Regions from separate parts of the Actinomadura sp. NAK00032 genome, predicted to be linked through region 2. Evidence: riboswitches for the same ligand, from Rfam matches in the RefSeq annotation. Region 2 holds a riboswitch; each other region holds the start of a gene.
The links. Region 2 has a riboswitch for cyclic di-AMP ahead of HUT06_RS09060 (NlpC/P60 family protein). Riboswitches for the same ligand answer to the same signal wherever they lie in the genome.
Positions count from the first base shown of each region.

Region 1 (7,217 bases), 5.9 Mb from region 2:
CTTCTACATCAACTACCACCTGTACCGGCTGGTGTTCCCGATCAGCGCACTCGGCCGGTACCTGGACGGCTCCTCATGACACGGCTCCTCGTGTGCGCGGCGCTGGGCATCGAGGCGCGCGCGCTCAAGGGGGACAACGGCGGAGGGGACAACGGCGGAGGGAGCGACGGCGAAGGGGACGACGGCCTGCGCGTGGTCCGGACGGGGATGGGGCCCGCCAAGGCGCGGGCCGCCGCCCGGGGGCTGCCGGAGCACGACGCGCTCGCCGTCGTCGGCTGCGGCGGCGCCCTCGACGACCGGCTCCGCCCCGGCGACCTGTTTGTGGCCACCGAGGTCAGGGGCCCGTCCGGGACGGCGCCGGTGCCGTGCCCGACGGCGGAGCCGCTCGCCGGGCTGCTGGAGCGGACGACCGGCGCGACCGTCCACCGCGGGCCGCTCGTCACCCTCGACCACATCGCGACCGGCGCCGAGCGCGCCGACCTCGCGGCCGACGGGGCGCTCGTCGCCGACATGGAGTCGGCGGCGCTGGCCGAGGCGGCGGGCGACCGGCCCTTCGCGGTGGTCCGCGCGATCGTCGACACGCCGGGCCGCCCGCTGGTCGGCCCGGCCACGCTCACCGGCGGGACCGCCGCGCTGCGCCGGCTCCGGGCCGTGGCCCCCGCGCTGCGCGCATGGGCCGCCGCGGCCGGTCCGCGCCGGCTGCTGCTCGCCGGTCCGCGCTCGTTCTGCGCCGGTGTGGAACGGGCCATCGAGATCGTGGAGCGGGCGCTCGACATGCACGGCCCGCCCGTCTACGTGCGCAAGCAGATCGTCCACAACACCCACGTCGTGGACGAGCTGAGCGCGCGCGGCGCCGTGTTCGTCGACGAGCTGGACGAGGTCCCGCCCGGCGCGGTCACGGTGTTCTCCGCGCACGGCGTCGCGCCCGCCGTCCGGGACGAGGCCGGGCGGCTCGGGCTGCGGGTCGTCGACGCGACCTGCCCGCTGGTGGCGAAGGTGCACGCGGAGGCCCGCCGGTTCGCCGCGTCCGGCCACCTGGTCGCGCTGATCGGGCACGCCGGGCACGAGGAGGTCGAGGGCACGCTCGGCGAGGTGCCGTCCTCGACGGTCCTGGTCGAGACGCCGGCGGACGCCCGGTCGCTGCCCGCGGACCGGCCCGTCGCCTACCTCACCCAGACCACCCTCGCCGCCGACGAGGCCGGCGAGGTGGCGGCCGCCATCACCGGCCGGTTCCCGGACGCGGTCGGCCCGCACACCGACGACATCTGCTACGCCACCACCAACCGGCAGCGGGCCGTCGCCGGCGTCGCCCGCGACAGCGACCTCGTCCTCGTCGTCGGGTCGGCCAACTCGTCCAACTCGCTCCGCCTCGTGGAGGTCGCCGAGGCGCACGGCACGCCGGCGGTCCTGGTCGACGGGCCCGCCGACATCCCGCTGGAGCGGCTCCGAGGCGCCCGTGCCATCGGCCTGACCGCCGGGGCGTCGGCGCCGCCGTCCGTCCTGGACGCGGTGGTCGACGCGCTGCGCGGCCTTGGGCCGGTCGGCGTCGAGGAGCGCACGGTCACGGTGGAGACGACCGAGTTCACCCTGCCAAAGGAGGTCCGGACACAATGAGCATGCCGCTTCGCCAGAGTCTTCGCATCGGGGGCTACATCCTCCGCAACAAGCTGCGCGGCAGGGACAAGTTCCCGCTGATCGTGGAGCTGGAACCGTTGTTCGCCTGCAACCTCGCCTGCGCCGGCTGCGGGAAGATCCAGCATCCCGCCGACACGCTCAAGCGGCGGATGCCGGTCGAGCAGGCCGTCGCCGCCATCGAGGAGTGCGGGGCGCCGATGGTGTCCATCGCGGGCGGCGAGCCGCTCATGCACCCGCAGATCGACGAGCTGGTCGGCGAGCTCGTGAAGCGCAAGAAGTTCGTCTTCCTGTGCACCAACGCGCTGCTGATCCCGCGCAAGCTCGACAAGTTCAAGCCGTCGCCGTACTTCGCGTGGGCCGTGCACATCGACGGCTTGCAGGAGCGGCACGACGCGTCGGTCTGCAAGGACGGCGTCTTCGAGGACGCTGTGGCCGCCATCAAGGAGTGCAAGCGGCGCGGGTTCCGCGTCACGACGAACACGACGTTCTTCAACACCGACACCCCGCAGACCGTCATCGAGGTGATGAACTACCTCAACGACGACCTCAAGGTCGACGAGATGATGATCTCGCCGGGGTACGCCTACGACAAGGCGCCCGACCAGGAGCACTTCCTGGGCGTCCAGGAGACCCGCGAGCTGTTCCGCAAGGCGTTCGCGGACGGCAACCGCAAGCGCTGGCGGCTCAACCACTCGCCGCTGTTCCTGGACTTCCTGGAGGGCAAGGTCGACTTCCCGTGCACGGCCTGGGCGATCCCGTCCTACTCGCTGTTCGGGTGGCAGCGCCCCTGCTACCTGATGTCGGACGGCTACGCGCAGAGCTACAAGGAGCTGCTGGACGAGACCGACTGGGACTCCTACGGCCGGGGACGCGACCCGCGCTGCGCGAACTGCATGGCCCACTGCGGCTACGAGCCGACGGCGGTGATGGCGACGGTCGGTTCGCTGAAGGAGTCGATCAGGGCGATGCGCGACACCTGACCGACCTGAGTGAAACGCCCGGAGAGTGGGGATTGGCCCCAACTCTCCGGGCGTAACGATCTACCATTGCGGCCATGGCGGACGAGTGGCCTCCGGCCGAGCTGGACTTCGACAAGCCCACCATCGCGCGCGCGTACGACGCGCTCCTCGGTGGCAAGGACAACTTCGCCGCCGACCGCGCGCTGGCCGACCAGACGGCCGCGCTGATCCCCGGCCTGCGCGAATCCGCGGTCGAGAACCGCAAGGTGCTCGTCCGGGGCGTCCGCTACCTGGCCGGAGAGGTCGGCATGGACCAGTTCCTCGACCTCGGCAGCGGACTGCCCACGCTCGAGAACACCCACGAGGTCGCCCAGCGCGAGAACCCGGACGCCCGCGTCGTCTACGTCGACATCGACCCGCTGGTCTCCGTCCACGGGCGGGCGATCCTGGCGAACGACGACGTCACGCGGGTGATGGTCGGCGACGTCCGCGACCCGGCGGCCGTCCTGTCGGACCCCGCCGTCGACGGCTTCATCGACTTCTCCCGCCCGGCCGTCCGTCATGATGGTCGGGATGCTGCACTACCTGTCGCCGGACGTAGTGGACGGCGTCGTCGCCGCCTACCGCGACGTCCTGGCTCCGGGCAGCCACCTGTTCATGACGTCCCTCGTGGACACGGGCCTGCCCCAGCAACAGGAGCTGGCCCGCATCACACGAGAGAACCTGGAAGAGGGCTGGGCGCGCACGCCCGCCGAGATCGAGGCCCAGTTCGGTGACTTCGAACTGGTCGAACCCGGCGTGACCTACACGGCCCTGTGGCGTCCCGAAGGCCCGGTCGACCCGGACCACCTCGCTCCAGGGGAGCAGCTCGGGATGGCCGGCGTCGCCATCAAGCGTCGCTGAGCTTCTTCGGCCGGTAGGCCTTGTACTCGCTGCCCGAGTCGAGCCCGTAGTCGCGCGTCCGGTAGTCGGTGCCGTACCGGCCGCGCTGCTCGAACGCCCAGTAGGACGTGTGGGCCTTGTTGGCCCACTTCTCGAAGATGACGACATGGCGCGTCGTGTTGGTGCCCTCGGCGTCCATCACGAGGTCGCCCTTCTTGAGCTCCGACATCTTGATGCGCTCGGTGAAGCGCGAGGACGTCAGGCCGACGGTGTTCGGCCCCGGCTTCGCCAGCCCGAGGGTCATCGCCACGAAGCCGGAGCAGTCGGTGCGGTAGCCCTTGTGGTAGTCGGTCTGGCTGTAGGGCACGCGGTCGCCGCTGTGCGGGTTCCAGGTCTTGGCCCGCGCGATGACCTTCGACCGCTCGTCGGTGGTGTCCGTCTTGGCGGACGTCGCGGAGCCCTTCTCCGGGTCCTTGCCCGGCTCCGGGTCGGCGGCGCGCTGCTTGGGGATGCTCTGGACGGAGGCGACGGACGTGCCCGACTCGGACGAACCGGCCGTCGCCTGGAGGGTCGTGGCGGCCACGCCGATCGCGGCCAGGCCGAGGATCGCGCCGTTGGCGCGCGGGCTCAGCCCGAAAAGCCCCGACTTCTTCTTGTTCCTGCCCGTGCTGTGCTTTCCCGTGCTGTTGTTTCCCGGGCCGTGATCGCCCGCGTTGTGATTGCCCGTGCTGTGCTTGCCTGTCAAGGGGGACTCCTTGCTTCCATTGGCCGCCTACCGGGTTAGCTGACGGGTTCGGGCGTGGAAGTCGCCCTACGGCCTGCGGACAGGCCGATTCACCCCAGTGCGAGGGTGGGTCCCCGGCTCCGCGCTGCGGCGGACTCGGCGGGTGCCGCTACGAGAATGTAGAGAGCGGCGCTGCTGTTGTAGGGCCCGTTCAAGGGCGCGGGCGGCGTGCATGGGAGGTGCCGCCGGACGACGCGTGGGGCGCGCCGCCCCCACCGGCTCGGTGCCAGGTGGGACAAGAACGCCTGGTGAGCGCCTTGGCGGGGGCCAAGCTACTCGTATCACCAAGCGAAGGCAAACTCCAGCAAAATCAAACTCCCAGCTCAGCGCCCCGAAGGCGGTTGCGGCAAGGCAATGCGCGCGTCCGGGGCGGCCGCCGCGGGACGCTGTCCTCGACAGGTCGAGCGCAGCCCTTGAAGTGCAACCAGATGGTTGCCTATCCTGGTGCCGAGTCGACCGGGAACGAGGAGTCGCCGAGCATGGACGAGGTCTTCCGGGCGCTGGCCGATCCCACCCGGCGCAAGCTGCTGGACCGGCTGAACGAGCGCAACGGGCAGAGCCTGCGCGAGCTGTGCTCGGGCCTCGGCACCAGCCGGCAGGCGGTCAGCAAGCACCTGTCCGTGCTGGAGGCCGCCCAGCTGGTGGTGGCGGCGCGGCGCGGCCGGGAGAAGCTCCACTACCTCAACGCCGCGCCGATCAACGCCATCGCCGAGCGCTGGATCAGGCGCTACGACCAGGAGCGCGCCAACGCGCTCACCGATCTCAGAACGGCATTGGAGCAGCAGCCGATGGACGGCAACGACGCTTTCGTGTACACGACCTACATCAAGTCCACGCCCGAACGGCTCTGGGAGGCCCTGACCGACCCGGCCTTCACGCGCCGCTACTGGGGCGTCGGCTTCGAGACCGACTGGAAACCGGGCTCGGAGATGACCTGGGAGGAGGGCGGCCGGCGCACCGGCGACCCCGAGCAGGTCGTCCTGGAGTGCGAGCCCGGCCGCCGGCTGTCCTACACCTGGCACACCTTCACCCCGGAATGGGCGGAGGGCGCCGGAGTGGGCGAGGACGTGCTGGCCGAGCTGCAGGCCGAGTCCCGCTCCAGGGTGACCTTCGAGATCGAGCCGCTCGGCGAGATGGTGAAGCTCACCGTCGTCCACGACGGCCTCGACGCCGGAGGCGCCCTGCGCGGCATGATCGGCCAGGGCTGGCCCGCGATCGCGGCGAGCCTGAAGTCGCTGCTGGAGACCGGCGCCCCCCTGCCCGCGTAGCGGGACGCGCCGCATGGGAGAGGGCCCGCGACCGGGCGAATCGGGTCGCGGGCCTTTGCCGTCGGGCAGGGCGTCCTATGCCTGGGAGAGCGCGTAGAGAATGAACAGGACGCAACAGAGGGTCACCGCGGCCATCGCGGCGAAGTAGGCGCCCGCCTTGCGCCGTCGTCCGACCGCCGCCGCGACGAGACCGGCGACCGGCGCGAGCGCGGCGCCCCCCAACCCGGCCCAGAACAGCGCCACGGCGGCCGACCTCCCGACGACGTTGCCCGAGGCTCCGTCGACCAGCGCGAACCCGACTCCGAGAGCCAGCGGGAAGGCGAGCCACCAGGAGGTCATGCCGACCACCACCCAGGACACGACCCGGCCCGAACCGGAGTGATCAGCAGTCGACATGCTCGCATCCTAAGCGGCCGATGGGGCCGGGGCCGAGCTACTCGATCACCAGGGGACCGACCAGGGACGGAAGCCGGGGGGACGGAAACCGGGCGGGGACGGAAGTCAGGGCGGGGACGGAAGTCAGGGCGGGGCGGAAAACGGGTGGACCGAAACCGGGGGCGGGGCTGAAACCGGTGGACGGAAAGCGCCGGGGAGTAAGTCCGCACTTCTGCTCGTTGGGCCCCGGTACGGCGGCTCACGATGTGCGGCGCGGTCATCGCAGATGATCAGCAGACCATTCTGGACGCCATGGCCTAATTGCGATATGTCAGAGTATGATCACCCGGCGGATCCCGGGTTCAGGGAGCATTCGATGACACATCGGAAAGCGGCCGTCCGCGGCCTTCTTCTCATCGCGACCGCGATGCTGGGCGCCGCGGCCTGCGGCGGCGGTGCGGACGACGACGGCGAGGTCGGCGCCGCCCCGGCCGCGACGCGGCCCGTGCCGCCGAGCCCGGCGGAGACGACCGAGCCGCCCGACACCGATCCCGGCGCCGAGCCCGGCATCCGCGGCGCCCGCGCCGCGCTGCAGGCGTTCCTGCGGGGGCAGGCGGCGGGCGACACGTCCGTGTGCCGGTACGTGGTCGAGGACGGCGACTTCGTGAACGGCCCCGCGCTGAGAGGCGACTGCCGCAAAGGGGTGAAGGACACCCCCCATCTGCTGCGGCCCCGGGAACGGCTCGCGCTGCGCCGGGTCCTGGCCACCGGCGGCAAGATCACCGAGCGCGACGAGGCGGTGCTGCCCTTCTCCGGGCTGCGCTGGACGGACGGCCACCTGGCGGAGTCGGCGCTCCAGCCCGAGTTCGTCCTGCGCCGCAACGGCGAGGGGATGTGGCAGATCGTCCGCTGACGCACCGGCGGGCCGGCCTTCCGGAGACCCCGTGGCCGGAAGGCCGTGCCCGGCCGGCGGCCTTCGCCGCGTCCCGTCGCCCCGAGGGCGCCGGGATCAGGCGCCGTACATGCGGATCCAGTCGATCTCGAGGGTCGCGTCGCGGCCGGTGTCGATGCCGCGCGCGGTCAGCTTCTTCAGCTCGGGCATCCAGTCGAGCTGGATCGCCTGGCCCATCGCGCGCGGGGGCTGCACGTCCTGCCTGGTGGTGTGGAAGTGGCGGCGCCCGTCCACATACCCGTTGATTTCCTTGGGGGTCCACTCGAGCGCGAACGTGTGCCACGTGGTGAGGTCGACGTCGGCCCGGCCGTCCAGGCGGCCCGAGTTGCCCTCGCGGCCCTTCTGCTCCGCCCCCTTCCGCT
Region 1 is NZ_CP054932.1:7,872,251-7,879,467, reverse strand. It holds gene shc (squalene--hopene cyclase) at 1-79, shown strand, start outside; gene ispH (4-hydroxy-3-methylbut-2-enyl diphosphate reductase) at 76-1,614, shown strand; gene hpnH (adenosyl-hopene transferase HpnH) at 1,611-2,615, shown strand; partial or broken gene HUT06_RS45720 (SAM-dependent methyltransferase) at 2,690-3,085, shown strand; gene HUT06_RS45715 (SAM-dependent methyltransferase) at 3,168-3,497, shown strand; gene HUT06_RS36150 (C40 family peptidase) at 3,484-4,221, opposite strand; cyclic di-AMP (ydaO/yuaA leader) riboswitch at 4,230-4,372, opposite strand; gene HUT06_RS36145 (metalloregulator ArsR/SmtB family transcription factor) at 4,740-5,528, shown strand; gene HUT06_RS36140 (hypothetical protein) at 5,604-5,924, opposite strand; gene HUT06_RS36135 (hypothetical protein) at 6,280-6,816, shown strand; gene HUT06_RS36130 (glycoside hydrolase family 16 protein) at 6,913-7,217, opposite strand, start outside.
Region 1: it holds a riboswitch for cyclic di-AMP, as region 2 does, so the genes downstream of both, HUT06_RS36150 (C40 family peptidase) here and HUT06_RS09060 (NlpC/P60 family protein) in region 2, are expected to answer to the same signal.

Region 2 (7,217 bases):
GCCAGCCGCCGCTGCCGCCGCACGGCCGTGAGGCCACGCTGCTGCCGCACGACCAGGGCCAGCGTCCTCCCGCCCCCGACAGCACGGCGTTCATGTGCCCGTACTGCGAGGCGGTGCTGAGCAACCCGGGCGCCGCGCAGTGCGACTCGTGCCTGCGGCCGCTGCCGAAGCAGGGCACGCCCGTCCTGCGGGTGCAGTTCCCCACGGGCGAGCTGAAGGTGTCCGTCGGCCAGCACCTCGTGCTCGGCCGGGACGCCGGGCAGTCGCCGGTGGCGGCCACGTTCACGCAGTACGACAACGTGTCGCGGCGCCACTCGACGGTCTGGCTCGACCCGTCCGGCACCGCCTGGGTGCGGGACGAGGGCTCCACCAACGGGACGTTCGTCAACGGCGAGCGGCTGCCCCGCGGCGTGGAGGCGCCCCTGCGCGACGGCGACCAGCTCCGCCTGGCCGCCGACGTCACCGGGACCGTCCAGCTGAAGTGAGCTGAGCACGCGAGAAGGGCGGCCCCGCGGTCGCGAGAACCGCGGGGCCGCCCTCTTTCGTGCGACGGGCGGGCCGGCCTCAGCCGGCGCGCTTGGTGCGGGCGCGCGTGCGCTCGCGCTCCTTGGCGTCCAGCACGACCTTGCGGATGCGGACGTTCGCCGGCGTCACCTCGACGCACTCGTCCTCGCGGCAGAACTCCAGCGCCTCCTCCAGCGACAGGAGCCGGGGCGGGGTGAGCCGCTCCAGCTCGTCGCCGGTGGACGACCGCATGTTCGTGAGCTTCTTCTCCTTGGTGATGTTGACGTCCATGTCGTCGGCGCGGGAGTTCTCCCCGACGATCATGCCCTCGTACACCTCGGTGGTCGGCCCGACGAAGAACGTGCCGCGCTCCTGCAGGTTCGTGATCGCGTACGCGGTGGCGGCGCCGGCGCGGTCGGCGACCAGCGACCCCGACGGGCGGGTGCGCAGCTCGCCGAACCAGGGCTCGTAGTCCTCGAAGACGTGGTGCGCCATGCCGGTGCCGCGCGTCTCGGTCATGAACTCGGTGCGGAACCCGATCAGGCCGCGGGCCGGGACGAGGAACTCCATCCGGACCCAGCCGGTGCCGTGGTTGGTCATCTGCTCCATGCGGCCCTTGCGGACCGCCATCAGCTGCGTGACCGCGCCGAGGTGCTCCTCGGGGATGTCGACGGTGAGCCGCTCGACCGGCTCGTGCCGCTTGCCGTCGATGTCGCGGGTGACGACCTGCGGCTTGCCGACGGTCAGCTCGTAGCCCTCGCGGCGCATGTTCTCGACGAGGATCGCGAGGGCCAGCTCGCCGCGGCCCTGCACCTCCCACGCGTCCGGCCGCTCGGTCGGCAGCACCTTGATCGACACGTTGCCGACCAGCTCGCGGTCGATCCGGTCCTTGACCATCCGCGCGGTGACCTTGGTGCCCTTCTCGCGGCCCGCCATCGGCCCGGTGTTGGTGCCGATCGTCATCGAGATCGCCGGCTCGTCCACGGTGATCAGCGGCAGCGGGCGCGGGTCGTCCGGGTCGGCGATGGTGTCGCCGATCATGATCTCCGGGATGCCGGCGATCGCGATGATGTCGCCCGGCCCGGCCTCGTCGGCGGGCTTGCGGGTGAGCGCGTCCGTCATCAGCAGCTCGGTGATCTTCACCCGCTCGATGCTGCCGTCGTGCCGGCACCAGGCGACCGGCTGGCCCTTCTTGATCGTCCCGGCGTACATCCGGCACAGCGCGATCCGGCCGAGGTAGCTGGAGGCGTCCAGGTTCGTCACGTGCGCCTGCAGCGGGGCGTCCGGGTCGTAGGACGGCGCCGGGATCGTCTCGGTGATGACCTTGAACAGCGGCTCCAGGTCGGCGCTGTCGGGCATGGCGCCGTCGGCGGGCTTGTCGAGCGAGGCCCGCCCCGCCCGGCCCGACGCGTACACGATCGGGAAGTCGATCTGGTCCTCGTCGGCGTCGAGGTCCATGAACAGTTCGTAGGTCTCGTCCACGACCTCGTCGATGCGGGCGTCGGGACGGTCGGTCTTGTTCACCACCAGGATGACCGGGAGCCGCGCGGCCAGCGCCTTGCGCAGCACGAACCGGGTCTGCGGGAGGGGGCCCTCGCTGGCGTCCACCAGCAGGACGACGCCGTCCACCATGGACAGCCCGCGCTCGACCTCGCCGCCGAAGTCGGCGTGGCCCGGGGTGTCGATGATGTTGATCGTCAGCCCGTTGTGCTTGACCGCGGTGTTCTTCGCGAGAATCGTGATGCCCTTCTCGCGCTCCAGGTCGTTGGAGTCCATGACCCGGTCGTCGACGTCCTGGTTCTCGCGGAAGGCCCCGGACTGCCAGAGCATGGCGTCGACCAGCGTCGTCTTTCCGTGGTCGACGTGGGCGACGATCGCGACGTTCCGGAGGTCGTCGCGCGTGGAGATGGGCATGCGGGTTACCTTGCGTGAGGTTTCAGGAGAGTCGCCGCAGAAACACGGCAGCACTCCATTCTACGCTCCGCGACCCCTCCCGCATTCCCGAGCGGGCCGCCCCGGGCCGCGCGCCCGCCCGATTGGCCAACTTTGCCGATCCTTTGTAATCTTCCCGAGATCCGGTCGTCCGGAGTCCCACCCCCCGGGGCTGCGACCGGAACGCCGAATCTCCCGCCCGGCGGGAGAACCGGGGACCCAACACCCCCGGGGTGAATCGGCGCGCGACACGCGCCGTAGGGCGACTCCTGGCCCGAACCCGTCAGCTAACCCGGTAGGCGTGCGTGGAGAGGAGAGCACCGGCTTGGCACCGGACCCCCACCGGCGGCGGCGCGTCGCGCCCACCGCCACCGCGGCAGCCCTGCTCCTGGCCGGCCTCGGCGCCACCGCGCCCGTCGCCGCGCCCGTCGCCGCGCACGCCGCACCGCTCGGCCTCGCCGCCGCGGCGAACCCGAGCCCCACTCCGACGACGGAGAAGGGCCTGCGCAAGAGCCTCAACGCGCTGAACGAAGAGGCCGAGATCCTCACCGAGAAGTACAACAAGACCCGCGTCGACCTGAAGGCCGCGCAGAAGGCCGAGCAGGCCGCCGCCAAGACCGCGCAGACCCTGCGGGCCCAGGCCGCGCCCGCCCGCGAGCGCCTCGGCCGGATGGCCGCCGCCAACTACATCGCCGGCTCCCCCGACGCGCTGTTCGGCGCGAACGGCTCCCCCGACGGGCTGTCAGACAGCGCCTACCTCGTCCAGAACCAGGCGCACGCCGTCCAGGCCCTGCAGAAGCAGATCGACCGGGCCGAGGCCGCCGAGCGCGACGCGAAGGCCAAGACCGCCCAGGTCAAGAAGGCCTGGGAGGACGCCAAGAAGGCGCGCTCCGAGGCGAAGGCCAAGGTCACCGAGGTGATGAAGCGCCTCGACAAGCTGTCCACCACGCGCGCCAGCGACCCCCGCACCGGCCTCACCGCGACCATCAAGGGCTCCGACCTGCCCGCCAAGATGGCCCGCAAGGCCTACGGCAAGCTCGGCTCCCCCTACGTGTGGGCCGCCGCCGGACCGAGCAGCTTCGACTGCTCCGGCCTCGTCGTCTGGGCCTACGCCCAGGTGGGCAAGCCCGGCCTGCCGCACTACACCGGCGACCTCTACCAGCTCGGCACCAAGGTCCCCCGGACCCAGCTGCGCTCCGGCGACCTGGTCTACTTCGGCGGCAACCTCCACCACATGGGCATCTACCTCAGCGGCGGCAAGTACCTGCACGCCCCGCAGACCGGCGATGTGGTGAAGATCTCCAAGCTGTCGGACCGCTCCGACTACGCCGGCGCCAACCGCATCTCCTGACCCCCCTCCCGGGCCGCGCGACGCGGCCCCCTCAGTCGTCGGGGGCTTCCTGCGGCGCGGTAGGAAGCCCCCGGCGGGTTTATTGTTTTGCCCTCGGCGGTCGGCGCTGGCGCGCCTTCCTTCCACGGGCAAAACGGCGATCGCTGCATCGCTCCGGCTCGCCTTGCGGCTCGCTTCGCGATCAGGTTCTCGCTTCGCTTGAACCTGGCTTCGCACGCGATCGCAACGTGGCGGTCGCCGCAACCTTGGGTTACGGACGTGTGCCTTGTGGTCCGCGCGTGGTGCGGGAGTGGCTGATGTCGTTGGGGCAGGTTCCCCGGTTCGTCTTCGCTCGCCTTGCGGGTCGCGGCACGATCGGCTTCTCGCTTCGCTTTGAAGCCGGCTTCGCCTGGCCACTCCAGATCGGTTGGGGCGGGGTCGGCGGAGTGGGGCCTAGATGAGGTGGGCGTGGGCTATGGCGTCTATTACCGGGCGGTCGCCTGGGAGCCAGTCGACGTCGTAGAGCTCTTGGGGGGACAGCCAGCGCAGGGCCAGGTGTTCCAGGGGCCGGGGGGTGCCTTCGATGATCTCGGCCGTCCAGACGCGCAGGACGGCCTTGTCACTGAGGCGCCAGTCGGTGCCGATGCGGCGGTCCAGCCGGACCTTGATCGCCAGTTCCTCCGCGCACTCGCGGACCAGGGCGTCCTCGTCGGACTCCCCCGGGTCGACCTTGCCGCCCGGCAGCTCCCAGCCGCCCGCCATGTGCGGCGGCTCGGCCCGCTGCGCGGTCAGCAGCCGGCCGTCCGCGATGATCGCCGCGCCCACCACCACGAGGTCGATCGCGATCAGCTCCTCTCCGTCGCGGCGGCCTCGACCAGCCGCCTCGATTCCCGGACGATCTCCTCGAGGTGGTCGCCGTGCGCGCCGCGCCAGTAGACCTGCTCGCAGTCCGCGCAGCGGCCGTAGACGTCGTAGCTGCGGCGCGTCCCCGCCTCCAGGCCCTCCTCGACCTCGGTCTTGTCGACCGGGACCAGCTCGCCGTTGCAGGCGGTGCAGCGCGTCCAGGGGTGCAGGACGGGCGCGAAGCGGTCGAGGAGGTCGCGGAGCTGGTCGTCCGGCCGGGCGCCGCGGACGTAGGCGCCGAACCACAGCGCGCGGCGGCGCAGCAGGCCCCGGTCCTGGGTGAGCAGGACGCGGCGTTCGGCGTTGGCCTGGACGACCAGCGCCGGGTCGTCCATGTCGTTGTGGTAAGCGGTGTCGAGGCCGAGGAGGCGCATCCGGCGCGCGAGCGTGCCGAGGTGCACGTCCAGCAGGAAGCGCGGGGCGTCCTGGCCCGGTTCGAGCGGGACGGGCTGGGGGCGCGGTACCGCCGCCACCCGCACCTCGTCGCCGGGCTCCGGACGGGCGGACGGCTCGGCCGGTTCGCCGTTGACGGTGATCGGCCCGGCCTCGGGCAGCGGCACGCCGAGCGACTCGATGAGGTGCCCCAGCGTGGACGTCCCGTCGCAGGGCACCCGGGTCGCGGTCCGCCGGCGGGCGGCGGGCAGGAACAGGAGTAGTTCGTCGGCGACGCGGATCGTTGTCTCGGGCTCCACGCCGATCAGCATGCCACGCGAGCCCGGTGATCTTCCTCGGATTATCGGCCGAGGCGCGCGGCGGACTCCGCCAGGGCCGCCGGCAGGGACGGGACGTCCTGCCCCTGGAGCACCCCGCCGCGCTTGAGCACGCGGCCGCCGACGAGGACGGTGTCGACGTTGCGGATGTCCGCCGACAGGACGACCGCGGCGATGGGGTCGCGGGCCGCCGCGACGCCGAGCGTGTCGGTGTGCAGGAGCAGGATGTCGGCCCGCTTGCCGGGGGTCAGCGAGCCGCGTCGGCGTGGCCGGGGCCGACCTGGATGCTCGACCAGTGTCGTGAGGCCCGGGGCGACGTCGACGTCGCGGCCGCGACGTGGCGGCGGGACGGGCTGGCCGAGCCGCTCGTCGCGATGCTGGAGGTCAGCAAGCGCGCCGGACGCGTCGCCATGCTCGTCCAGCAGGCCATGCGGCCCGCGCTCGCCGGCCTCGGCCTCACCGACGCCGAGTTCGAGGTGCTGACCGTGCTGCGCCGGGAGGGCGCGCTGACCCGGTCGGCGTTCCTCACCTCCGGCGGCACCGGCAACGTCCTGCAGCGCCTGCAGAAGGCCGGCCACATCGCGCGCGAGGCCAACGCCGGGGACTCCCGCAGCCGGTTCGTGCAGCTGACCGAGGACGGGCTGCGCGTCACCGAGCGCGGCCTGGCGGCGGCCGCCGCCGCGCACGAGGACGTCATGGGGCGGGTGTCGGAGCGGGACGTCCGGGCCGCCGCCGACGCGCTCCGCGAGATCGTCGCCGCCGTCCGCCCGGCCCGCTGACCGGGCGGGTCAGCTCCCGGGCTGCGGGGCGGCCAGCTCGGCGAGCTTCTTCTTGAAGTCGGGCCGCGCGAGCGGGCGGGTCACGCCGACCCAGTCCGACCGCTTGTACGACTTCACACCGATCGCGGGCACGCACGTCGAGCAGCTCGCCACGATCATCTTGCCCTTGCCGATGACCATCCCGACATGGCCGGGATTGTTCGACGAGGTCCCCGGGCCGGAGTTGAAGAACACCAGGTCACCCGGTTGCTCCTTGCCCTTGGAGATCCGCACGCCGAACGGCCACTGCTCGAACGTGGTGCGCGGGATGTCCAGGCCGGCCTGCCGGTAGGCGGCCTGGAGGAGGCTGGAGCAGTCCCAGGCGTCCGGGCCGTTCGCGCCGAACACGTACGGCTTGCCGCGCTGCGCCATCGCGAACTCGATGATCTTCTGGACGAGCGCGCCGACATTGGCGGGGAGCTCGTTGTCCCCGCAGTTGACGCCGTTCGCCTGGACGACCTTGAAGTCGCCGCCGACGTAGCGCTTCGCCCAGTCCAGGACGAGGTCCACGTAGTCGGACGAGTGGTTGTACTGGAAGATCGCGGTGCGCATCCGCTGCGGGGCGCCGTTGTGCTTGAGGTAGGCGGCCGCGGAGGGGATGGCGTCCACCGGGTCGTAGCGGTCCTTGTCGCCGTCCTTGTCCCCGTCGACGCCGAACGCGTCGAACGTCGCCTTCAGGAACTGCATCGGCCCGCCGGCGCCCGCGTAGTTCTCCCCGCTGCTGACGCCCGGCAGCGTCGAGCGGCCGTGGTCGGTCTCGACCTTGCCGACGCCCGCCAGCACGTTCCACGGGATGCCGTACTTCTTGCCGGCCTCCTGGTAGAGCTTCAGGTAGTTCGCCGGGACGGCCTTCGCGTCGTTCGCCGCGGCGGGCTGCGCGTCCGCGCCGGCGACGTCCACGCAGCCACCGCCGCCGACCCCGCCGCCGAACATGAACTGGCTCGCGCCGAACATGATCGGGACGAACACCAGCGCGACGAACAGGGTCGCGGCGACGCCGAGCCCGCCGGCGAGCAGCAA
Region 2 is NZ_CP054932.1:1,938,083-1,945,299, reverse strand. It holds gene HUT06_RS09070 (FHA domain-containing protein) at 1-485, shown strand, start outside; gene typA (translational GTPase TypA) at 565-2,418, opposite strand; cyclic di-AMP (ydaO/yuaA leader) riboswitch at 2,611-2,754, shown strand; gene HUT06_RS09060 (NlpC/P60 family protein) at 2,762-3,787, shown strand; gene HUT06_RS09055 ((deoxy)nucleoside triphosphate pyrophosphohydrolase) at 4,220-4,591, opposite strand; gene HUT06_RS09050 (Mut7-C ubiquitin/RNAse domain-containing protein) at 4,612-5,361, opposite strand; gene HUT06_RS09045 (MarR family winged helix-turn-helix transcriptional regulator) at 5,388-6,158, shown strand; gene HUT06_RS09040 (bifunctional lytic transglycosylase/C40 family peptidase) at 6,168-7,217, opposite strand, start outside.

Region 3 (7,217 bases), 1.9 Mb from region 2:
ATGCGCGGCGTGGGCCGCATCTACCGTGACTACCAGCAAGGGCGGCTAACGGCCGACGACGAGGTGGCCCTCCTGCACAGTCCGGCGGACGATGGGTACCAGCCGGTATCCGAAGCCCTCGTCAACATCCGCGCGACCCTGCGCCTGTGCGTAGATGAGGGGATCCTCGACGGGGCCACCGCAGGCGACCTCATCGCCGCGCTGGCCCGGCGCCCGTACCGCCTGCGCTCCTACCCGGAACTCGTCCGGCTCGCCCGCGAAACAGACATCCCGGCATCAAGCGTTGAAGCGCTACGGCACCTGTGCGCGACCCGCCCGGTCAATCTCAAACGCCGGGACGCACTCGAACTGGTCGGCGAACTGCGCACCCTGGAGGACGGCCGCGCCAACAGCAGCACCCGCCACGCGCCCACCCCCACCGTGGTGCCCGAGGTCACCGTTGCGCCCACCGTCTACCTGCACCGGTGGCGACTGGGGGCGCGTGGCATCGACACCGAGGACGGCAGGACCGCCGAGATGAGCGTCCTGCGGATATGCCAGCTCTTCGCCCGCGACTATCCGGACTTCTATCGGGACCTGGTATTCGACCATCTCGGCCGAGAATGCACCTCCAGATGCCGGACCCGGCACACGAAGGCGACGCTCGACAGAGCGCTGGAGCACGCGCGGCACCGCCGCGTCATCCCGGACCACAGGTCGAGCAAGCCCGAAGACCTGGGCTTTCTCGACCTGTGGCTGTCCCCGGCCGAGCGGGACTCGCGTCCCCTGAAAGACCAGCTCGGCACCTTCCTGGTCCGCAGCTTCCAGCTGACGCCCGGAGCCCCCGCGGACGGCCTGGCACTGGACGCGCTGCGCCGGCGGCCGGTCGTCCAGGCAGCGGCGAAGATCGTCAACGCCGCGAAATCGGTGAACGAGCACGCGCGGCGGACCCAATCCACCTTCGATATCCACAGGTTGTCAGCGGACCGCATCCTGACCCGTATCGGCGAACAATGGGGCGCCGCACCTGAAACCCTGGACCTGCACGCACTCGACCGGGGAATCGGCCCCCGAGACGTCCTGATCGCCGCCGCCCGGCCGTACCATCTTCTCGCCAGATACAACCCTGACCTAATCGACCTGCAGATCAACCGGCCAAGAGGCCCGCGCGCCGACGCCTGACAAACCGGCACTCCTCTGTCGATCTTGGCGCGCCACCGCGGTCGGCGATCGATGAGAGGCGCTCGTCTCGGGTGCCGCATGGCAGATGCCCGGGCGCTGCAGTGGGCCCACGTCGTGGCGTGGATCGACGACGCGGCCGAATGGCGGCCGGTGACCAAGGCCGGCTTCGACCGCGACACCTTCGCCATCTATGTGTGGCGGTCGGTGCGGGCTCACGGCGACACCAAGACCGAGAAGTCGCGCCGGACGCTGGTCTCCGCGCGAGCTGCGTCACTCGTTCGTCTCGATCATGAGTGACGGCGGGGTGCCCATCGAGGCGATCGCCGATCTGTGCGGGCACTCCTCCCCGGCGGTCACCGGTCAGGTGTACCGGCATCAGCTCCGGCCGGTGATCAGCAGGGGCGCACGGGTCGCCGACTCGGTGTTCGGTACGGGCGAGTCGGCGTGGGTCGGCCGGTGGTGGCTCCCCTTGTGGCTCCCCCATCGACTTTCAAGATCGAAAAAGGGCTCCGGAGTGATCTCCGAAGCCCCTCTGAGCTGGTGTTTCTCTGTCGGGACGGCGGGATTTGAACCCACGACCCCTTGACCCCCAGTCAAGTGCGCTGCCAAACTGCGCTACGTCCCGGTGCCCGTTCTGAGCGGGCTTGATTACTGTAGCGCAGTCCGCGGGGTCGTGCGTACCGGGATTGCGGGTCCCGCCGGTCGTTGGGCGGGGCGGATGGTGTCTGTGCGGGGCGTGGTCGGCGGGGTCCTGTGCGCGGGGGTGCTGTGCGGGTGCGGGGGAGGGGCGCGGCCGGTGAGCGGGAGTCCTGAGCCTGAGGTGACGATGGCGACGCGAGTGCCGAGGAAGGTCGTGCCTCGGGTGCCCGAGGGGGTTCGGGCGTCCTATGTGGTCTTCGACGCTCGGGCGGGGCGGGTGCTGGTCGAGCGGCAGGCGGGGCAGGTGTTCCGGTCGGCTTCCGTGGTGAAGATTCTGATCGCGCTGGACTATCTGGAGCGGCATCGGGCCTCGGCGGCGGATCGGGCGTTGCTGAAGGCGATGCTGCGGTCCAGTGACGACGGGGCGGCCACGGAGTTCTGGGGGCGGGGCGGGCAGGGCGAGATCGTCGAACGGATGGTGCGGCGGCTGGGGTTGCGGGAGACGGTGGCGCCGCCTGCGGAGAAGCCCGGGTTCTGGGGGTATACGGCGCTGAGTGCCCGGGACGTCGTGACGATGTGGCGGCATGTGGACGGGTTCGTGCTGGAGCAGTTGCGGCGGGCGACGCCGCGGGGCTCCGATGGGTTCGACCAGACGTTCGGGATTCCGCGGGCGGCGGACGGGGCGGCCGTCAAGCAGGGGTGGTCGGGGTTCGAGGCGCCGTCGCGGCCGTCGGCGGTGCGGCCCGATCTCGGGCTCGGGAGGCCTGTCCTGCACACGACCGGGATGGTGGGGGACAAGATCGTGGTCGTGCTGACGCTGTGGCCGGCGGGGACGTCGTACCGGCGGGCGTCGAACGGGATCACGGCCTTGACCAGGGACGTCCTGCGGGCGGCGTGACGGGCGTCACACGGTCGGGAAGCGTTCCGTGCGGAGCGGGTCATCGGAAGTGGTGGGGTTCGGGCGGGAACGGAAAACCCGGGCAAAGATCTGGGCTGTTTACCAGGTTGTGGGCGAATAGTCCTTCGCTGGCGTATGTAGCTTTTTTCTCCCAGGGGCAGTGACGCCGAACGGGGGACAGGGTTGGCGGAGGCGGAAGGCACCCAGCCCGGGGTGCACGTTGCGGACCTGGAGGACCTCCGGGGGGCCGCGCACGACCGCGCGGTGCTGGCCGAGGCGCGGGTCGTGCTGGCCCGGCGGCTCGGCGTCCCGCCGGGGGAGGCGCTGCAGCATCTGATCTGGCTTGCCCGCGACCTGGAGATGGACCTGGCCGAAGCGGCGTCCCTGCTGGTCAAGGACAGCGGGGACGGGCCGGTCGGGGCCGTGCTCGCGGGGCGCCGCGCGCCGCGGGACGAGGGCGGCGCGGCGGAGCGCCAGGCGGTGCTGTCGGAGGCGGAGGAGGTCCTGCGCCGGGTGATGGCGGAGGACACGGCGGGCGATGCGGAGATCCTCGCCGAGGTGGGGGACGACGCCCTGGCGCGGGCGCTGCTGGACGGGACGCTCGACTCCTGCGCCCACCTGGTGCCGGTCATGGGCCCCGATGGGGCTGTGGCGGACTTCCTGTACGCCGATCTCAACGGTGTGGCCAAGGACATGTTCGGGCGCGGCAGGGAGGAGCTGACCGGGCTCCGGCTGCTGCGCACGGATCCGGGGGCGGTCCTCAGCGGGCTGTTCGAGGAGTACGTGGAGGTGTGGGAGACGGGGACGCGGCTGGAGCGCGACTCGTTCTCCTACACCACGGCGCAGCGGGGGCTGTCCCGCTCGTCCCGGATGAGCGTGCGGTGCGTGCGGGTGTCGACCGGGGTGTGCGTCACGTGGCGGTACCACTTCGCCGAGGACCGCGTCGCGCGGCGGATGGAGCGGGTGGAGCGGCTGGCGCTGATCGGCTTCGGGGAGTGGGACCTCGCGACCGGCGAGGCGGACTGGACGCCGCAGATGCTGGCCAACTACGGCCTCGACCCCGAGGAGGTGCCGCCGATGCCGCACGACCTGCCGAAGGTCGTGGCGGACGACGACCTCCCGCTGATGGAGGAGGCCGTCCAGACGATGTTCTCCCGCAAGGAGCCGGTGGAGGCCGAGCACCGGGTGATCGCGCCGGACGGGACGCCGCGGCACCTGTGGCTGTTCGCCGAGCCGGTGCTGGGCGACTCCGGGCTGCCGGTCTCGATCAACATCGTCTCGCAGGACATCACCCGGCGGCGCGGGGTGGAGCGGGCGCTGGCCGAGACGCGGCGGCAGATGCTCAAGCAGCAGGCGCGGACGGCGCAGGAGCGGCGGGTCGCGGTGACGCTGCGCCGCGCGATCCTGCCGGACGAGGACGAGATCGAGGAGCTGCCGGGCCTGTCGGTGGCGCTGCGCAGCCTGGCGGCGGAGAGCACCGCCCGCATCGGCGGGGACTGGTTCGCGACGCGGGTGCTGCCGGACGGGCGGGCCGTGTTCGCGATCGGCGACGCGGCCGGGCACGGGCTGCCGGCGGCGGCCGCGATGGCGCGCACGCGGAACGGGCTGCTGGGCCTCGCGTGCACGGGCGAGCCGGCGGGGCGGCTGGTGGGCTGGCTGAACGAGCTGGTCGGCAACATGGACCCGCCGGCGACGGGCACCGCGATCGTCGGGCATTTCGACCCGGCCCGCCGGGTGCTGGAGTGGACGTGCGCGGGCCATCCGCCGCCGATCCTGGTCCGGGACGGGTGGGCGGCGCCGCTGGAGGTCGTCCGCGACCCGATGCTCGGCGCGATGCCCGGCTGGCAGTACACGACGATCACCACCGAGCTCGACCCCGGGGACATGCTGTTCCTCTACACCGACGGCCTGGTGGAGCGCAGGGACGCCGACCTGGACGAGCGCATCGAGCGCCTCACCGGCATCCTGCGGGACGGCTCGACCCGCCCCGACCGGGTGCTGGACGAGGTCCTGGCGCGGATGGAGCACGACCGGGCGGCGGACGACACCACGCTGTTCGCGCTGCGGGTCGAGTGACGAAGCGCACCCGGATCCCGGGGTGGGCGGGGCCTGTGAGCTAGACCGCAGGAGGACGCCCCAGGGGCCCTGTGAAGGGCGGCCCCGGGGCAGGCGGCCGCCGGGGCTCCCCGGGTTTCTTTACCTTTTGGTCATCGCCGGTAAGGCCCATGGGCAAAGGGCTGAGGGCCAGTTCGGGAAAGATCGGGAAGATGCCGCGCCCTGACGGTGTTGAAGGATCCTTGGAAGGGCTTTGAGCAGGCAAGACAGAGTTTTGTGCCTGGTTTGCTTTTCCGCAGAAGGTTGGTACCTTCTATCCGGAATCCCGCAGCGCACCCCATGCGTTGCCGCCGGTCGTCCGTTCTCTGGACGGCCGAGGATCGCGGAGCGGAATCCGCACGCGATGCGCGCCAGACGATGCGCGCCCCTCAGAGATCAGTCACTGAGATACATCCGATAAGTCTGCGCCGCAGAGTGCGGTGCGAGGCCGAGTCCGTCCCGGTCGACAGCGACCGGACGGAGCCGGGGACCCAATGTTCCAGGGGTGAATCGGCGCGACCCAGAGCCGCGCCGTAGGGCTGCTTCCATGCCCGAATCCGTCAGCTAACCCGGTAGGCGTCATGGAAGATAGGAGATTCCCTGCATGACCGGTCGTTTCGATCGACTTTCGCTCAACCGCTTCTCCCCCGAGGACAAGGCCGTCGGTGTCGCCGTGGGCGCCGTGCTCACCGGAGCCGTCGGGCTCGCCGTCCTCAACCCCCTCGCCGGCGGCAGCGCCGCGGCCGAGACCCCGGCCCAGGCGAAGGCGGCCGCGGTGGCCGAGCAGGGCACCGCGTCGAAGCAGTCCGCGGGCATGACCCAGGCCGAGGCCCGCGAGGCCGGCTGGGGCGTCGCGCCGCGCCCGGTCAAGGCCTCCGAGGTGATCGACCTCGCCAAGAAGCAGGTCGGCATCAGCGAGGGCAAGGGCGGCCAGACCAAGTTCCACGAGTGGTACACCTCGACCCCGCACGCCAAGGCCACCGCCCAGCGCGACGGCGGCTTCTCGGTCAAGGCCTACAACGGCGCCCAGTGGTGCGACATGTTCGTGTCCTGGGTCGGGGCCCACACCGGCGTGAAGAACATGGGCTGGGACGCCTACACCGTCCAGCACGCCACCTGGTTCAAGAAGACCGACCGCTGGGGCGACAAGCCCAAGCCGGGCGCCGTGGTGTTCTTCGACTGGAAGGACGGCTCGAACGGCAGCATCGGCGACATCGACCATGTCGGCCTCGTCGTGAAGGACAACGGCAACGGCAAGATCAGCACGGTCGAGGGCAACAGCGACAACGAGGTGCAGAAGAAGGTCCGCGACAAGTCCGAGGTCGTCGGCTACGGCTACCCCGACTACGCGTCCTGACGCGCCTCCCAGAGCGTACGGATCGAAGGCGCCCGGCTCCGGCCGGGCGCCTTCGGGCGTTCCTTGAGGGTGTGTCCTAAGTCTCCGTTGTAGGCGGGTAATGGGAAGCAATGACAGCCTTTGACGCCCCCTGGGCCTCACTGGGGCGTTCCTGGATAGGAATCCCTGGCAACGTCCGACCGGCCTCCGGCTCCCGGCGGCCGGGCCGGTGCGAGCGGGAACCGGTGAGGGGAGGCCGAGCGGGTGCGCCCGGATGTCAGCGTGGTGGTGATCGCCTACAACGACGCCCGGCGGCTCCCCCATGCGGTCGCCTCGACGCTGGAGCAGTCCCTGGGCGGCGTCGAGACCGTGATCGTCGACGACGCCAGCACCGACGGCACCGGGGAGGTCGCCGAGCGGCTCGCCGCGGCGCGGCCGGGCCGGGTCCGGGCGGTGCACCTGCCGGTCAACTCCGGCGGCTGCGGCCGGCCCCGCAACGCCGGCGTGGACGCCTCGTCCGGCCGGTACGTGATGTTCCTCGACAGCGACGACCTGCTGGACCGGCACGCCTGCCTCAACCTGCTCGCCATCGCCGAGGACACCGGCGCCGACCTGGTCTCCGGGCTGTGCGAGCGGGTCTTCCTGGACCTGCCTGAAGGCGCGAAGGGGCGCGTCCGCCCCTGGTACCCGTGGCTGTACGAACGCAGCGCCGTGTACGGCTCGCTGCGCGAGAACCCCGACCTCCTCTACGACACCCTCTCCACCAACAAGGCGTACCGGCGCGGCTTCCTGGAGGAGCACGGCCTGCGGTTCGTCGAGCGGCTGCACTACGAGGACCTGCTGTTCACCGCCGAGGCCTACCTGGCGGCGGAGCGGACCGCGGTGATCCCGCACCGCGTCTACCGCTGGCTCGTCCGGCGGCGGACGGGCGCGCCGTCGATCTCCAACCGGCGGGCGGACCCGGCCAACTTCGCCGACCGGCTGGAGATCCACCGGCGCATCGACATGCTGTTCGCGCTGCGCGGCGCGCACGATCTCGGGCGCGCCAAGGACGTGAAGTTCGTCAACCACGACCTGCTGCTCTACCTG
Region 3 is NZ_CP054932.1:3,806,170-3,813,386, forward strand. It holds gene HUT06_RS17775 (TfuA-like protein) at 1-1,161, shown strand, start outside; gene HUT06_RS17780 (hypothetical protein) at 1,240-1,458, shown strand; gene HUT06_RS17785 (hypothetical protein) at 1,451-1,747, shown strand; tRNA gene HUT06_RS17790 (tRNA-Pro) at 1,713-1,786, opposite strand; gene HUT06_RS17795 (hypothetical protein) at 2,024-2,698, shown strand; gene HUT06_RS17800 (PP2C family protein-serine/threonine phosphatase) at 2,912-4,774, shown strand; cyclic di-AMP (ydaO/yuaA leader) riboswitch at 5,229-5,386, shown strand; gene HUT06_RS17805 (CHAP domain-containing protein) at 5,397-6,149, shown strand; gene HUT06_RS17810 (CDP-glycerol glycerophosphotransferase family protein) at 6,393-7,217, shown strand, end outside.
Region 3: it holds a riboswitch for cyclic di-AMP, as region 2 does, so the genes downstream of both, HUT06_RS17805 (CHAP domain-containing protein) here and HUT06_RS09060 (NlpC/P60 family protein) in region 2, are expected to answer to the same signal.

Region 4 (7,217 bases), 1.2 Mb from region 2:
CGGCGGACTCGCGGCCGTCGCAGGGCGCGCCGCAGCGGCCGATCTCGGCGAGCGCGCACGCGCGGGTCTTGCCGCGCTCGATCAGCCGGAGCGTCAGCCGCTGGGTGCACTGGCGCAGCGGGACGGCCTCGTGCAGGGCGGCGCGGGCCTCCTCGGCCTGCCGCCGCGACGAGATCGGCCCGAGGTAGCGGGCGCCGTCGGCGCGGCACTCGCGGACGATCGACAGCCGCGGGAAGGGCTCCACGGTCAGCTTCAGCCAGATCGCCCGCTCGGGGAACTTCGAGCGGCGGTTGTAGCGCGGCTTGTGCTCGGCGATCAGCCGCAGCTCGCGGACCTCGGCCTCCAGGCCGGTGGCGCACACGATCGTGCGGACGTTCTCGGCGAGGCCGACCATCTCGCGGACGCGCCAGCGCGTCTCCGAGCCGGTGAAGTAGCTGCGTACCCGGGAGCGCAGGTCGCCGCTCTTGCCGACGTAGAGCACCTCGCCCGCGTGGTCCTCGAACAGGTAGACGCCGGGGGTGCTCGGCACGTCGTCGGCGAGGTGGCGCTTGCGGCGCTGCTCGGGGGTGGGCGCCTTGGCGAAGCCGCGCATCTCCTCCAGGGACGTGACGCCGAACGAGCCGAGCCGCTCGATGAGGCCGTGCAGGACCTCGGTGGTGGCGCGGGCGTCGGCGAGGGCGCGGTGCGTCGGCTCGTTGGACGTCCGGAAGAAGCGGGCCAGCGTGCCGAGCTTGCAGTTGGGCACCTCGTCCTTGGACAGGACGCGGCGCGCGAGGTCGACGGTGTCGACGACGGGGAAGGCGGGCCAGGCGTAGCCGTTCGCGGCGGCGGCGGTCTTCAGGAAGCCGATGTCGAATGGGGCGTTGTGCGCGACGAGCACGCAGCCGCGCGCGAACTCCAGGAACGCGGGCAGCACCGACTCGATGCGCGGCGCGGCCGTCACCATCGCGGTGGTGATGCCGGTCAGCGCGGTGATGAACGGCGGGACGGGCCCGCCGGGGTCGACCAGCGTGCCGAAGTCGCCGAGCTCCTCGCCGCCGCGCACCTTCACCGCGCCGATCTCGGTGATGGCCGAGTCGGCGGCCGAGCCGCCCGTCGTCTCCAGGTCGACCACCACGAAGGTGACCTCGGCGAGCGGCGTGCCGAGGTCCTCCAGCGTCCCCTGCACTCCCTCAACACCGTGCGCAGCCGTCATGTGCGCGACCGTAGAGGACGCCACCGACAGAAGCCGGGGCCGCTAGGGTTGGAGGGCGCCGGCACGTCCCGCCGGGCGGGGGGCCGCGGGGGACGGCTCGGGGGAGCCCGGCGCGCCCCGTCCGATCGCGCGTCCGGCCTGGTCGGTCGCCGGTTAGGACGCGGGGCGGCAGGGAACACAGAGCCCACCGGCGGCGTAGCCCGGAAGGAGCGGGATCATCGACAGCGGCCCCGAAGCGACCCCCGGCTGCGCGGAGTCCGACGAGAAGCTGGGCAGGCCCCTCCCCGAACCGGTCCGGCAGTCGGTGGTCGAGGCCGCCGCCGAGCTGATCGGGACGCTGCCCGCCGACGAGGTCCCGGTGCCGCTGCGCCGGTTCGCGCGGTTCGAGCGCCGCAAGCGCGCCAAGCTCGCGGGGCAGCACATCGCGGCGGTGCTGGAGAAGGACGCCGCGTTCCGCGGCCGGGTCGCCGAGCCGCTGCGCGAGGCGCAGGCCGACCTGGTCGGGGAGGTCGAGGCGGGGCGGGTGCCGCCCGCCGCCGATCCGGTCCGGGTCGCGGTGCTGGCCTACCTGCTGCGGCCCGCCGGCTGGACGGCGCTCGTCGACGCGGCCCGCGCGGAGCTGGAGCGCTCCGCGACCGCCTCCGAGGAGGAGGCCGCCGAGCGCCGCGTCACCGCGCTGAAGGAGGAGCTGGCCGCCGCGCGCGCCACGCGCTCCGCCGAGCACGAGAAGGCGCGCGCCGAGCTGCGCGAGGTCAAGGCCGAGGTGGCCGAGCTGCGCCGCAAGCTGCACGACGCCCGCACCCGGTACCGGGCGGCGGAGGAGCGCGCGGACACGGTCGTGGCGGACGCCGAGCGGCGGCTGGCCGCGGCCGGCGAGTCGACGGCCGCGGCGGAGAAGGAGGTGCGCAAGCTGCGCGCCCGCGCCGAGCGGGCGGAGACCGCCGCGGAGGCCGCCAAGCGGGCCGCGCGGGAGGGGCGCAACGTCGACGACGTCCGGCTGCGGATGCTGCTCGACACGCTCGTGGACGCGGCGCAGGGCGTCCGCCGGGAGCTGGCGCTGCCCGCGACCATCGTGCGGCCGGCCGACGTGGTCGGCGGGCTGGAGCCGGACCGTCTCGCGCACCGCGCGCTGCCGGGCCGGGCCCTGTCCGACGGCGACCCGCAGCTGCTCGACCGGCTGCTGGCCCTGCCGCAGGTGCACCTGATCGTGGACGGCTACAACGTCACGAAGACCGGCTACGGGGAGCTGCCGCTGTCGGACCAGCGCAGCCGGCTGGTGTCCGGGCTCGGCGGGCTGGCCGCGCAGACCCGCGCCGAGGTGACCTGCGTGTTCGACGGCGCGGAGCTGGACGCGCCGGTGGCGATCGCGGCGCCGCGCGGCGTCCGGGTGAAGTTCAGCGCCCCGGGGCAGACCGCGGACGAGCTGATCGGCGAGCTGGTGCAGGCCGAGCCGCCGGGCCGTCCCGTGGTGGTGGTGTCCTCGGACCGGGAGGTCGCCGACGCGGCCCGGCGCGCCGACGCGCGGCCGTGCCCGTCGACGCTGCTGCTGCGCCGGCTCGGCCGGTCCTGACCGGGCGCCGCCGGTTAAGGACGGTTTAAGGCCGCGATAAGGGACGGGTCGCAATCCGTGATCTTGTCGCCACGGAAAGTGGACGTTGCCTGTCGATCTCCATCAAAGAGTGACGAATCGGTTGTGACGGTTGTTGCCCATCGCTAATGTCGTCCGCTGACGTCGTGGACGAGAGGGGCGAAACCGACCGTGGCCAAAGATCTCATCGGGGCACCGGCACGCGAGCGTGACCGGAGGGGCGGCCCCGCGAGCAGAGGCGCCTCCCGCCGCCTGGCGGCCGCCGCCTGCCTGACCGTGACCGCCGCCCTGGTCTCCCCCCCGGTGGTGGCGCACGCCGACCCCAGGCCGACCAAGGCCCAGGCGCAGAAGAAGCTCGAGAAGCTCACCGAGCAGTTCGACCAGGAAGTCGAGAAGTACAACCAGAACCGCGAGAAGCTCAAGGTCGCGAAGAAGAAGTACGAAACGGCGAACAAGGCGAGCAAGGAGGAGCAGGCCACCTTCGAGCAGCAGCGCTCCAAGATCGCCCAGATGGCGGCCGCCGCCTACAAGAACGGCGACTCCACGGACGTGACGGGCTTCGTGGGCAGCAAGGACCCGCAGTCGATCCTCGACCAGGCGGCCGTCTTCTCCCACCTGTCGCACGAGCGCAGCTCCCAGCTCACCCAGTTCCTCGCCACCGCGCAGCGCCTGCGCCGCGAGCAGTCGCAGGCCAAGGCCGCCTACGACGAGATGAAGCAGAAGCAGGCGGAGATCAAGAAGAAGAGGGCCGAGCTCGACAAGAAGGTCGAGAAGCAGAAGGCGCTGGTCCGGCGGCTCGGCGGCGGTTCGTCGTCCTCCGGCGGTTCGTCGTCCTCCGGCGGCGGGGCGACCGGCGGCACCTACAACGGCCCGGCGAGCGGCGCCCCGCGCGCGGCGCTGGACTTCGCCTACGCCCAGCTCGGCAAGCCGTACCAGTACGGCGCCGAGGGCCCGGGCTCCTACGACTGCTCCGGCCTGACCATGAAGGCGTGGGCCGCGGCGGGCGTCGGCATCACCCGCACCACCAACTCCCAGTACGCCGCCACCAAGCGGGTGGCCAAGAGCAACCTGCAGCCGGGCGACCTGGTCTTCTTCAGCAGCCTCGGCCACGTCGGCATGTACGTGGGCAACGGCAAGATGATCCACGCCCCGCGCACCGGCAAGAACGTTGAGATCGTCAGCATCACCTCGGGCTACTACCTGAACAACTACTACGGCGCCGGACGCCCCTGAGGCGTCCCTCCGCGCCCCCGCCGAGGGGCCGCGGAACGGCTCCCCCCGACAACGGACCAGGCTTGACCTGGTCCGTTGTTAATTTTGGGGGGGTTTGCCTTCTCTTGGGGCTTTGGTACCTTGTCCTCACCCATCGGCGCCCTCCAGGCGCCGTGGCCACGCGACGCCCACCAGGCGCCGCGGCCCCGCGCGGCGCGTCAGTCAGCCGCGCGACGGCGGCGCGAGCCACGCGCCGCTCCCCCCTCGGGACGGCACGGCCCACGCGCCGTCCCCGCGGCACCCGCGGGGTGCCGCAGCGGTCCGCACGCGGACCGCGGCCGGCCCGGCCCACCGTGCGCACGCCCGCAGCGGCATGGCGCTGAGAGCGCGGCCACGGCGGTCCCTCGGGGCCAGCCTCCCCGGACGTCCCCCGGCAACGGGCCCGACGTCCGTGCACAACATCAGGCGCCGCTCGTTCGCACGCGGGAGACAGGTCCCGCGCCGGGCCCCATCTCGCCCCCAGGAGCGCAGCGGCAGCGCCGAATCCGCGCAGCGCGGAACCGGGGAACCACATCGCCGGAGTCCGGGAGTCCTCCCGGACGGGCATTCCGGCACCCGGGGTGAATCGGTGCGTCTCTCCCGGCCCCGTTCCGGTGGAGCCCGCCGTAGGGCCAGCTTCCTCGCCCGAACCCGTCAGCTAACCCGGTAGGCGTCTGGAAGAGCGAAGGAGAGATTCCGCAGCGTTGCCTGGGCGTGGCCGCCCATCATGCGGCCACGCCCGGACCCCCTGCGCTCCGCGGGCCCCGCCCGCCGAGCGCTCCCCATCCGAACCGGCGTGCCCGCAACGGGCACGCCACCGCCGAGTCCGCGGCCGCGCCAGCGCGCCGGACGCGGAGCCGGGGACCCATCCAGTCCCTTCACATCGGGGTGAATCGGCCTGCCCAAGGGCGGCCGTAGGGCGGCTTCCACGCCCGAACCCGTCAGCTAACCCGGTAGGCGGCATGGAAGTCGAGGAGACCCCCCGTGCCAGGCGCACATCGCAAGAAGATCCCGGGCAAGCACCGCAAGGCGAGCCCTCTTTCCCTCCCGTGGCGGACGACCGGCGGCGTCCTCGTCGGCGCCGCCGTACTCGGCACCGCCGCGGTGACCGCCCAGGCGTCCGTCCTGCCGTTCGGCTCCGCCCCCGCGGCGACCACGGCGGCCGACGCCGCCGTCGCCAAGAAGGCGGACAAGGGCTCGTCCGGAAACTCGTCCAAGGACGCCTCCAAGCGCGGGCGGAGCAAGGCGGCCACGACGCCGAAGCCGTCCGCGCCGTCCCCCGGCAAGAGCGCGAAGGCCGAGCCGGAGCCGGCCGCCGCCGGGAAGCGGGCCTCGGCCTCGCGTCCCACCGCCGCGCAGGCCATCGAACTCGCCCGGTCCCAGGTCGGCGTCAAGGAGGACGGCGGCGGCGAGACCAAGTTCCAGCAGTGGTACATGAGCACGTCCCGCGCGCAGCAGACCCTCGCCCGCGACGGCGGCTCCCTCGGCGGCTACAGCGACGCGAACTGGTGCGACATGTTCGTCTCCTGGGTCGGCGAGCAGATCGGCTTCACCGACCAGATCGGCAGCGACGCCTGGACGGTCGCCCACGCCCGCTGGTTCCAGGAGCACGGCCGCTGGGGCACCGAGCCCAGGCCGGGCGCGATCGTCTTCTTCGCCTGGGACGGCGGCAAGAAGGTCACCGACATCCGGCACGTCGGCATGGTGATCAAGAAGGCCGGCGAGGGCACCGTCCAGACCGTCGAGGGCAACACCGGCAACGCCGTCCAGGTCAAGGTGCGCTCGGCCAGTGACATCGTCGGCTACGGATACCCCGACTACAAGTCGTGACGGCCTCCCCGGCGGCGCGGGCTGCATAGGATCGCGCGCATGGAGGACGCTCGGGACCACGACCCGGAGCGGGACGCCCCCGAGCGGGACGCCTCGCGGCGCGGCGGTCCCGTCACGCGGCGCAGGGCCCTGGTCCTCGGCGCGGGCGGGACCGCCGCGCTGCTCGCGGGCGGCGGCGCCCTCCTCGGCGCGCGGGCCGGCGCCGGCGCGGCACCGGCGGCCCGCGCGGCCCGCGGCGGCGGGTCGCGCGCGGCCGGGCCCTTCAGCCTCGACGCCGCCGGGACCGTCCTCGCCAACCGCGCCCGGGCCGTGCGGACCGGCGACCGCTTCGCCTTCCTCGCCACCGTCGGGGAGGCGCCCAGGACGTTCCAGGACGCCCAGTCCCGCATGTACGACAACCTCCGCCGGCTGCCCCTCGAAGGCTGGGAGGAGCGCGCCGTCAACGTCCAGGCCGCGGCCGAGGACGGCGCCGTCCTCCGCGTGGAGGTGCGCTACCGGCTGCGGGGCTTCGACAAGGGCCACGTCGCCCGCACCCGCTACCTCGCGATGGCCCCGGGCTCCGGCACCTGGACGATCGCCGGGGACGGGACGTCCCACGGCCTCACCGACGACGCCGACATCTGGGACGGCGGGCCCCTCACCGTGGTCAAGGGCCGCAGCAGCCTCGTCATCGGCGACACGACGGGCCTCGACGGCATCGCCGCCCGCCTGGACGCCGCCGTACCGGTCGTCACCGGCGTCGTCGGCCGCGGCTGGGCGCAGCGGGTCGTCGCACTGGTCCCCGCCGACGCGGGCCTGGCGTCCGCGCTCGCGGGCCCCGGGCAGAGCCTCGGCGAGATCGCCGCGCTCGCCACGGTCGCGCCGGCGGGCGGCACCGGCCGCGGCGAGGACCGCGTCATCGTCTCCCCCGGCACCTTCGGCCGCCTCAACGGCCTCGGGCGCGACGTCGTCCTCACGCACGAGTTGACCCATGTCGCCACCGGCGGCGCCCGGGACCGGCGGACCCCGCTGTGGCTGATCGAGGGCTTCGCCGACTACGTCGGCTACCGGCGCGTCAAGATCGGCGTCCGGTCGGCGGCCGGCGAGCTGCGCCGCGAGGTCGCCGCCGGGCGGCTGCCCGCCGCCCTCCCGGCGCCGGCCGCCTTCGCGGGCGGCTCCCCGCGGCTCTCCCAGGCCTACCAGGAGTCCTGGCTCGCCTGCCGGATGGTCGCCGACCGGTACGGTGAGGCGACGCTCGTCCGGCTCTACCGGGCCGCCGGGCGCGTCCCGGAGGCCGCCGCGCTGCGCGACGTGCTCGGCCTCACCCGGGACCGCTTCACCGCCCTGTGGCGCGATTACGTGAAGAAGGAGCTC
Region 4 is NZ_CP054932.1:3,151,473-3,158,689, reverse strand. It holds gene HUT06_RS14825 (DEDD exonuclease domain-containing protein) at 1-1,195, opposite strand, end outside; gene HUT06_RS14820 (NYN domain-containing protein) at 1,500-2,765, shown strand; gene HUT06_RS14815 (C40 family peptidase) at 2,955-4,016, shown strand; cyclic di-AMP (ydaO/yuaA leader) riboswitch at 4,523-4,722, shown strand; cyclic di-AMP (ydaO/yuaA leader) riboswitch at 4,868-5,010, shown strand; gene HUT06_RS14810 (CHAP domain-containing protein) at 5,019-5,864, shown strand; gene HUT06_RS14805 (hypothetical protein) at 5,904-7,217, shown strand, end outside.
Region 4: it holds a riboswitch for cyclic di-AMP, as region 2 does, so the genes downstream of both, HUT06_RS14810 (CHAP domain-containing protein) here and HUT06_RS09060 (NlpC/P60 family protein) in region 2, are expected to answer to the same signal.